One region of the Nocardia callitridis genome, then DNA from elsewhere that is predicted to be linked to it. Evidence: riboswitches for the same ligand, from Rfam matches in the RefSeq annotation. Region 1 holds a riboswitch; each other region holds the start of a gene.
What was found. Region 1 has a riboswitch for cobalamin ahead of ABEA50_RS07945 (CbtB domain-containing protein). Riboswitches for the same ligand answer to the same signal wherever they lie in the genome.
Positions count from the first base shown of each region.

Region 1 (3,270 bases):
AGGAAGCCACAGGCCAACCGGTGAACCATTCGAGAATCGCGGCAAACCGGTCGAGGCCACCTCGGTAGGCGCGACGGCCAGGTTCTCCCGCCTGGACTCGAAAGTAGGACCCGTTCCGCGGCGACGAGGGCGAATTGCTTCTGGTCGCACCGAATATCGTGGCCGTCGAGCGCGCGCTCCGCGTTTGCCCATCGATTTCCGCCCGTGGCTTTGCCCGCACGAAGTGACCGGCCGAGTGCGATTCTCTTCGGCGTCGTGGTTGGCCACCGGAGCAACCGAGATGGCGTGGACGCTCTGGCAAGTTTGCTCGAAGGTCCGCGTGCGCGCGGTGCGTTCGTGATGTGTTCTCTGCTCGAGCCGCCGTGGTCGCTGCGCGTCGAGGACGAAGCGCCGCTCACCGTGGTGGCGATGGTGCGCGGCGGTGCGTGGATCGTCACCGACACTGCGCCCGCGCGGCAGCTGTGCGCCGGCGACATCGCGATCTTCGGTGGTCCTGACCATTACACCGTGGTCATTCGGTGCTGGAAATCATCCCCGGTCTTGTTGTCCCGGACGCTGAACGAACGAACGTGCGGCCGCGTCAGCGGTTCGACAAGCGCGAGGACCTCGCCGACTCGAACTGATTCGGCGTTCCCCTGCGCGACTGTAGGTAGCGGCTCAGGGGCTCCGGGCTCAAAGCACCTCGCGCAGAAACCTTTCCACCTCGGCCCGATACCGCCCCGGCTGATCGTCGTGCACAAGATGCCCCGCGTCGGGGACGAGCACGTATTCGGCGTCGGGATGTGTGCGCGCCATCTCGCGCATCTGGCCGGGCGGGGTAATCGTGTGCTCGCCCTCGAACAACAGGGTGGGAACGCGCAGCGCACGCCACTGTGGCCAGAAATCGCGGGTGCCCCATTCCTCGGAAATATCGCGGAAGGTCTCGACCGAGCCGTGCAGTCGGTAGCCGTCCGCGTCGCGGGTGAACGAGTTCAGGAAGTACTCCCCCGCCACGGGGCCGAAATACGAGAGCACGGCTTCCGCGTCCGGGAACGGTTGCGGCCACGCATGGATCATGGCCGCCCAGTTCGCGGCGGTTCTTCCGGTGAAATCGGGGGCGATGTCCTCGACCACCAGCGCGCGCACCCGATCGGGGTGCGTCGCGGCGAAGACCCACCCGTGCAGGCCGCCCATCGAGTGTCCGATCACCACCATCGGTTCGGTAATCGACGCGGTCGCGGCGGCGAGGTCGCCGACGAAGGCTTCTGTCGTCAACTCCTTTGGCGCGGGCCGTCCATGCCCCGCCGCGTCGAAGGTGTGGACATGACCGAACTCGCGTACCCACGGCAGCTGCGCATGCCAGGTGCGCGCGCTGCCCATCAGTCCGTGCAGTAGCAGGATCGGTGCCCCGGTGCCGCCTTCGTCGTACAACCACTCGGCTGGCCGGGCTGGGTTCTCCAGGTTCTCCAGCATCGGCTTCAACAATACGAGGCACCGCGCGTTGCCAGGGCGGCAGGCGCTAGCTTGGTTGGTATGGCTGTTGTGAAGATCAATGCGATCGAGGTTCCCGAGGGTGCCGGCCCCGAGCTGGAGAAGCGCTTCGCCCACCGGGCGCACGCGGTGGAGGGGTCGCCGGGCTTCCTCGGCTTCCAGTTGCTCCGTCCCGTGGCTGGCGAGAACCGGTACTTCGTTGTCACCCAATGGGATACCGAAGAGTCGTTCGCGGCATGGCGCGACGGACCCGCGCGCGAGGCGCATGCGGGCGAGCGGGCGAAGCCGGTGTCGACGGGTGCCTCGTTGCTGGAATTCGAAGTCGTTCTCGACGTCACGAACGAGTCGGCCGCGAAGTAGCGTCCGGCGTTCGTCCGCGACGCGGGCGCGGGCTCTATACCGCGTCGACCTGCACCGCGACTCGTGTCGACGGTGGTGTGCGGCGCGCGCGAAAGTATTGACGGCGAGTGGCACCGGGTGCCACAGTGCAGGAGACAAACGCGAGGGTGATGCGGGAATTCCGGTGTGAATCCGGAGCGGTCGCGCCACTGTGTTCCATGCACCGAGGGTGTTCCATACACCGCGACGATTCCTCGGGTGCCGGGAAAGCCAGATACCGGCACCCCCGCGTCCACCATTCACGGGACGCGCATCCCAAGGAGGACTCGCATGGCCATCGCGCACACCCCGAGCCGGGCAGCCGACTCACTCGCCGCCGTACTGGTCACAGTAGGTGTCGTACTTCTCGCACTCCTCACGCTGTACCTGGTGGGTTTCGACCAGGGTGCTCTCTCGCGTAGCGGGATGTACATGCATGAGCTGATGCACGATGGACGCCACCTGCTGGGGCTACCGTGCCACTGACCGGTTCGTTCACCACACTGCTGCTGCGCGGTCTGTTGGCCGGCCTGGTCGCCGGTCTGCTCGCCGCCACCGTCGGGTACTTCGTCGGCGAACCCCAGGTGGATGCCGCCATCGCCATCGAGGAAGCACACTCCGCCGGGGACGGCACGCCGGGGACGGACGAGCACGGCGCCCCGCAAGCCGGTTCACCCGAGGGACATTCGCACGGCGACGAGGAAGACCCACTGGTGAGCCGCGCCGGACAAAAGTTCGGCCAGTTCCTCGCACTCGGCCTCGCCGGACTGGCGTTGGGCGCGATCTTCGCCACCGTCGCCCATTTCGCGCGTCGGTTCACCGGCGTCGCCGGCCCGCGCCTGGCGCTCGGGCTCGGACTCGCGGGCTGGGCGGCGATCGTCGCGGTGCCGTTCTTCAAATATCCGGCCAACCCGCCCGCCGTCGGCGATCCCGACACCATCAATGACCGCACCCTGCTCTGGTTGGCCGCGGTTCTCCTCGGTGCCGTCGCGGTAGGTGCCGGGGTGTATGTGTATGCGCTGCTGCGGAAGCTGGCCGCGGCGCGGTTACTCGGCGGGGTCGCGGCCTTCGTCGTCGTGGTGATTCTCGGCTACGTTTTGCTGCCGGGCGTGAACGAGGTGCCCGCGGACTTCCCCGCCGATCTGCTGTGGCGTTTCCGGGTGTCGTCGCTGGCCGAGACCGCGACGCTGTGGGCGAGCCTCGCCCTCGGGTTCGCCGCGCTCACCGAATTCGCCTCGCGCACTGATACTCCGGTACGAGAGCAGGTCACCACTTCGGGTTGATCCCCGCGCGGTGGGGAAACGGCAGTGTGGATCGCATGATCGACTCTGCCCTTTCCTTGTGGCCCGCCCCGCTGCGCGCAGCCGGTCGTGGAAAATCCCGCCGGCGCGCCGGCACACCGGCGGCCGACGAACTGCCCGC
Region 1 covers NZ_BAABJM010000001.1:1,864,349-1,867,618, reverse strand. Annotated here, with positions in the region: partial or broken gene ABEA50_RS07965 (zinc-dependent metalloprotease) at 108-295, shown strand; partial or broken gene ABEA50_RS30915 (cupin domain-containing protein) at 286-510, shown strand; gene ABEA50_RS07955 (alpha/beta fold hydrolase) at 673-1,452, opposite strand; gene mhuD (mycobilin-forming heme oxygenase MhuD) at 1,513-1,830, shown strand; cobalamin riboswitch at 1,922-2,109, shown strand; gene ABEA50_RS07945 (CbtB domain-containing protein) at 2,140-2,334, shown strand; gene ABEA50_RS07940 (CbtA family protein) at 2,325-3,131, shown strand.

Region 2 (3,270 bases), on a different contig from region 1:
TCATCGCCGTCGGCCGAGCCACGTCCCCGAACAGGATCGGCGGACGCACGCACCGGGTGCCGTAGGACTGGACCCAGCCCAACTCGGTCGCCGCGAAGCCATCGAGTTGCTCGGCGAAGTACTGCACCATGTCGTTGCGCTCCGGCTCGCCGTGGACCAACACGTCGAGGCCGAGTTCCTCCTGGAGCGCGATCACCTCGGCGATCTCGGCGCGCATCCGCCGGATGTACTCCTGCTGATCGATCTCACCCTTGCGCAGCGCCGCCCTGGCCAACCGGATGGCCGAGGTCTGCGGGTAGGACCCGATGGTGGTGGTCGGCAGCGACGGCAGTCGCAGTCGATCCCGTTGCAGCGCCCTGCGTTCCTCGGCGGGCGCCCTACGCAGGGCCTCGGCGTCGAGCCCGGCCAGTCGGGCACGCACCTGTGGATCCTCCAGCCGGCGATCCGCCTTACGCGAGGCCAACGCCGCACGCGTGGCGGCCAATTCGGCGCCGATCGCCTCGGGACCCTCGGCCAGCCCCGTCGCGAGCAGCCGCACCTCGGCGACCTTCTCCGCGCCGAAGGCCAGCCACGAACGCAGCCGCTCCTCCAGCCCGGTCTCCACCGCCAGGGTGTAGGGCACGTGCAGCAGCGAGCACGAGGTGGATACCGCGACGCTGTCCGCACTGCCGAGCAGGGTGGCGAGCATGGCAAGACCATGGTCGAGATCGGCGCGCCAGACATTGCGTCCATCGACCAATCCCGCGACCAACAGCTTGTTCGCCAACGCGGGGACCTCGGCCACCGCGGCGACATCGACACCCGCGGTGAAATCGAGTGCGACCGCATCGATATCGGTCCCGGCCAGGGCGGGCAACGCCGCATCGGGGTGACCGAAGTAGGTGGCCACCAGGATCGCGGGACGTTCGGCCGCCGAGGACAATTCGGCGTAGGTGGTGCGCACCGCGTCGAGTTCGTCCGCCGTCAGATCGGTGACGAGCGCCGGTTCGTCGAGCTGTACCCACTGCGCGCCCGCCTCGGCGAGCAGTCGCAGCAATTCGCGATACAGCCCGACCAACTCGCCCAGTCGGTCCAGCGGTGATCCGGTGGCGGACTTGGCCAACTTCAGGAAGGTGATCGGCCCGACCACCACCGGCCGAGCCGGTACGCCCAGCTCGATCGCCTCACGCAGCTCCTGCAGTACCTTCTCCGGATTCAGCGAGAACGTCGTGTCCGCGCCGATCTCGGGCACCAGGTAGTGGTAGTTCGTGTCGAACCATTTGGTCATCTCCAACGGCTCGACGGTGTCGTTACCGCGCGCGGCGGCGAAATACCGATCCAGCGGATCCGCGATATCCGCGACCCTCGGCGGCAACGCGCCGAGCAACACGGCGGTATCGAGTACCTGGTCGTAGTACGAGAACGTGCCTACCGGGATCGAGTCGAGGCCGGCGGCCAGTAGTTCGGCGAACTGATCACGCCGCAGGTCCCGTGCGACGGCGTGCAGCGCGTCGGCATCGATCCTGCCCGCGAGATAGGACTCGGTGGCCCGCTTGAGCTCACGCCGCGGGCCGACCCGTGGGAGTCCGAGAACTGTTGCGGTGAACGGCTTCTGAGATGAAACAGTCATGTGGCTTCTCCAGTGCTGAGGTAGCAGACCATCGCCGGGGCGTGCGGAGAACCCTTCGACCCGCCGGAGAACCCGGTAGGGGAGCCCGACACATCGAAGTAGTGGTCCGCGCGCCCATATCCACGAGGCGGTGGCCGCCGGATACGGCGTATCCGGCACAGTTGGCAGGTCTTCGGACTCACAGGCACCGACCCCTACGGGCCGACCTACTGACCGTCGCTTCCCGAGCGACCCGCTCGCGCGTGCCGTGCTCTCAGTGCGTCATGACGGTGGTCGTTCCTGCATACCGCTGCGGGACAGTCCCGGATTCCCACCGGGTTCCCTCTTCACCGTTTCGTCCTGCGGACGATCGGGCTCGGCACCTCCGCACGACGTAGGGGCTCCATCTCGTACGCGCTTCGGTGAACCAGCTGCACCCTCGAGCATAGGCGTTCGAACGCGGTGCCCGCGCCCGGTGTCCGGTCACCCAGCGCGCGGGCGCAGTCGTGCCAGCGCACGGCCCGTGTGGGGGATGTTTCCGCCATGTCACCCGGACTTCGCAACGCTGCCATGTTCGGTTGTGAAGATCGGCGAGATCGGGAGTTGCCTATAGTGCCTGGGCTGAGCGCCAGGTACCTTGAATCAATGTTCTCGAAAGTGTTGGTTGCAAACCGTGGTGAGATCGCGATCCGTGCTTTCCGCGCGGCGTACGAACTCGGCATCGGGACCGTCGCCGTGTTCCCGTACGAGGATCGTAATTCGGTCCACCGACTGAAAGCGGCCGAGGCGTACCAGATCGGCGAGGAGGGCCACCCCGTCCGGGCCTACCTCTCGATCGACGCGATCATCGATGCCGCCGTGTCGGCGGGCGTCGACGCCATCTACCCCGGTTACGGATTCCTCTCCGAGAACCCCGATCTCGCCGCCGCGTGTGATCGTGCGGGCATCACCTTCATCGGTCCTTCCGCGCACGTGCTCGAACTGGCGGGCAACAAGGCGCGTGCGATCGATGCGGCACGGGCCGCGGGGCTTCCCGTGCTTCGTTCGAGTGCGCCCAGTGCCGACGTCGACGAATTGCTCGCGGCCTCGGCGGAATTGGACTACCCGATCTTCGTGAAGGCGGTGGCCGGTGGCGGCGGACGTGGCATGCGTCGTGTAGCCGAGCCGGAATCGCTGCGGGAGTCGATCGAGGCCGCCTCGCGCGAGGCGGAGTCGGCGTTCGGCGATCCGACCGTGTTCCTCGAGCAGGCGGTGGTGAACCCACGCCACATCGAGGTACAGATTCTCGCCGATCGCCACGGCGAGGTGATTCACCTTTTCGAACGAGATTGCTCGGTGCAACGACGGCATCAGAAGGTTGTGGAGCTCGCACCCGCGCCGAACCTGGATCCCGCGGTGCGCGAGCGCATCTGCGCGGACGCGGTGGCGTTCGCGCGCCAGATCGGCTACAGCTGCGCCGGCACGGTGGAGTTCCTGCTCGATGAGCGCGGCAACCACGTCTTCATCGAGATGAATCCGCGTATTCAGGTGGAGCACACGGTGACCGAGGAAATCACCGATGTCGATCTGGTGCAGGCGCAAATGCGGATCGCGGCGGGGGAGTCGCTGCGTGAGCTGGGGCTGAGTCAGGAATCGATCACGGTGCGCGGCGCGGCGTTGCAATGCCGCATCACCACCGAGGA
Region 2 covers NZ_BAABJM010000002.1:1,935,451-1,938,720, reverse strand. Annotated here, with positions in the region: gene metE (5-methyltetrahydropteroyltriglutamate--homocysteine S-methyltransferase) at 1-1,609, opposite strand, end outside; cobalamin riboswitch at 1,756-1,975, opposite strand; gene ABEA50_RS17555 (pyruvate carboxylase) at 2,234-3,270, shown strand, end outside.
Region 2: another riboswitch for cobalamin. It lies ahead of metE (5-methyltetrahydropteroyltriglutamate--homocysteine S-methyltransferase); the one in region 1 lies ahead of ABEA50_RS07945 (CbtB domain-containing protein).

Region 3 (3,270 bases), on a different contig from region 1:
AATTGCTCCAGCCGCGCGATATCGCCGTAGCTTTCGGCGCGTGCCATCGGCGGGATCAGGTGGTCCACCAGGGTGGCGTGCGCGCGACGCTTGGCTTGCGTGCCCTCGCCGGGATCGTTGACGAGGAACGGGTAGATCAGCGGCAACTCACCCAACGCCGCGTCGGTGCCGCAGGAGGCCGACATGCCGAGGGTTTTGCCAGGCAGCCATTCCAGGTTGCCGTGCTTGCCCAGGTGCACCATCGCGTCGGCCGCGAAACCCGCCGGGGCACTGAGCCAGCGATAGGCGGCCAGGTAGTGGTGGCTCGGCGGCAAATCGGGATCGTGGTAGATGGCGACCGGGTTCGCACCGAAGCCGCGCGGCGGCTGCACCATCAGCACCACATTGCCGAAACGCAAAGCGGCGATCACGATCTCGCCCTTCGGGTCGGCGGAGCGATCCACGTACTGCTCGCCCGGCGGCGGCCCCCACGCCTCGATCACCGCCGCGCGCAGATCCTCGGGCAGGGTGTCGAACCATGCGGCGTACTCTTCGGCGCCGATGCGAATCGGGTTGCCTTCCAACTGCTGCGCGCTCAGCCAGTCCTGGTCCTGCCCGCCCGCCGCGATCAGCGCGTGAATGAGCGCGTCGCCGTCGCGCTCCTCCAGACCGGGAATCTCGCCCGGCTCGCCGAGATAGTAACCCGCCGAACGCATCTCGGTGAGCAGTCGAATCGCGCTGGCCGGGGTGTCCAGGCCGACCGCGTTACCGATGCGCGCGTGCTTGGTCGGATAGGCCGAGAGCATGAGCACCACCCGCTTGCGCTCGGCCGGAATGTGACGAAGGCGCGCGTACCGCACCGCGATGCCCGCCACCCGTGCGGCTCGCTCAGGATCGGGCACGTAGGTGGACAGCCCGTCGGCGTCGAACTCCTTGAACGAGAACGGCACCGTGATGATGCGGCCGTCGAACTCCGGCACCGCCACCTGCGTGGCGACGTCGAGTGGCGAAAGCCCGTCGTCGTTGGCGGCCCACTGCGCCCGTCCACTGGTCAAGCAAAGGCCTTGCAGGATAGGCACGTCCAGGTCCGCCAGCACGCCGACGTCCCACGCTTCGTCCTCGCCACCCGCCGAGGCGGTAGCCGGTTTGGTTCCGCCCGCCGCCAGCACGGTGACCACCAGTGCATCGGCCCGACGCAGTGTGTCGATCAGCTCCGGCTCCGCCGTGCGCAGCGAGGCGCAATACAACGGCAGTGCCCGCGCACCCGCCTGCTCGACAGCCAGGCACATGGCCTCGATGTAGGTGGTATTGCCCGCCAAATGCTGTGCGCGGTAATAGATCACCGCGACGGTGGGGCGGTCGACCTCGTGCGGCGCCGCCGCACGCTCGAGCTCGCCCCAGCTCGGCAACTGCACCGGCGGCTCGAAACCGTGGCCGGTGAGCAACACGGTGTCGGACAGGAAGTTGTACAGCTGACGCAGATTGTCCGCACCACCCGCGGCGAGGTAGTTGTGCGCGTCCGCGGCGACACCGCCCGGCACGGTGGAACACTCCATCAATTCCGCGTCCGGCGCGAGTTCACCGCCGAGCGCGACCATCGGGACGCCGCTCGCGCGCACCGCGTCCAACCCCGGTTCCCATGCTCGTTTACCGCCGAGAATGCGCACGATCACCAACTCGGCGCCGTCGAGCAAGGCGGGCAGGTCCTCCACCAACAGTCGGGCGGGATTGCCCCACCGGTAGCGTGCGCCGCTCGCGCGCGCGCTCAGCAGATCGGTGTCGGAGGTGGACAGCAGCAAAATCACAGGTGACGGCCTTCCTCGGGTTACGCGCCCATCGGGGGTTGCTGCTCGCCGGAGAGGGTCTGGCTGTTCACAGTGGCGCGACCGCACCGGATTTACACCGGTTTCCTCGTCGCCCGCCGAGCACGGCAGATGCTACCCGTCGGCCCGCGGTGCCCGATCCGCCTGCCCACCACGCACCGATCGCGCGGCGAGGAAGTCATCGACGATCCGCGCGCAATCGGCGGGCGTCGTCGGGGAGATGCCGAGCAGCCGCACGAACACGATCGGGCCGATGAGCTGCGACAATACCTGGGTGGTGTCGAATTCGCCGAGCTGGTCACGCACCTCGGGAGCATCGAAGAGCTGATCGAAGGGCACGCGGTATTGCTCGATGAGCCGTTGCCGCAGCACCGTCAGTTCACTCACGTCGCCGGTGTCGGTGCCCTCGCCCGTCGCGAGCCACGCCAACGTCGAGATCTGGAGGGGCACGTTGTCGACCACCTCGGCCTGTCGAACCAGCAGATCGATCAACCGTTCGCGTAGCGGGCCCTGCGGCGCCGGCTCGATACCGGGGGGCAGCAGGCGTTCCAGCGTGGCGGCGCGCAGCCGGACGACGCTGTCGAAGTGCCGGTAGAGAGTCGTGCGGGCGACCTTCGACATGCGGGTGACCGCCTCGATCGTCACCGCTTCCACCCCACCGGATGTCAGCAAGCTCGCGGCGGCGTCGAGCAGCCTGGTACGCGAGCGCGCCTTGCGTGGATCCATGTCGGCTGCACCGGTCATGGTCATGAGTTGCGCCGGTCCCCTCTCGAACTCGCCTGCGTCTGTTGTTGTTCCGCGACTTATGATACTGATAGTAGCGTAGCGATACTGATAGTCCTGTTAGCTCTGTCATGGTACTTCGGAGGCTCGATGGAACTCACCACGACCCGCCTCTCCGCCACGCAACGGTGGACGCTCGTCGTCGCCAGTCTCGCGGTGACACTGGTGATCGCGTCGATGGCGGCGCTCTACACAGCCCTCCCGGAGATCGCGGGCGCGACCGGCTCCACCCAGAAGGAGCTGACCTGGATCATCGACGGCTACACCCTGGCGCTGGCCTGCCTGGTACTGCCCGCCGGCGCGCTCGGCGACCGCTACGGACGCCGTGTCGTACTGATCGTGGGACTCTGCGTGTTCGCGGCCGCGTCTTCGGTGCCGTTGCTCGTCAACGATCCGACCTGGCTGATCGGCACCCGCGCGCTCGCCGGTGCGGGCGCCGCGTTCGTGATGCCATCGACGCTGTCACTGCTCACCGCGAGCTTTCCCGAGGAGCGCCGAGGCGGCGCCATCGGCCTGTGGGCGGGAATGGCCGGCGCCGGAGCCATTCTCGGCATCATCGGTTCGGGGCTCCTGCTCGAATACTGGTCGTGGACGTCGATCTTCCTCGGTATGTCGCTAGCCGGATTGGCACTGCTCGCGGCCGCGTTCACGGTCCCCGAGTCGGTCGATGAACAACGACCGGCAT
Region 3 covers NZ_BAABJM010000002.1:876,011-879,280, forward strand. Annotated here, with positions in the region: gene cobN (cobaltochelatase subunit CobN) at 1-1,784, opposite strand, end outside; cobalamin riboswitch at 1,818-1,940, opposite strand; gene ABEA50_RS12790 (TetR/AcrR family transcriptional regulator) at 1,917-2,546, opposite strand; gene ABEA50_RS12795 (MFS transporter) at 2,676-3,270, shown strand, end outside.
Region 3: another riboswitch for cobalamin. It lies ahead of cobN (cobaltochelatase subunit CobN); the one in region 1 lies ahead of ABEA50_RS07945 (CbtB domain-containing protein).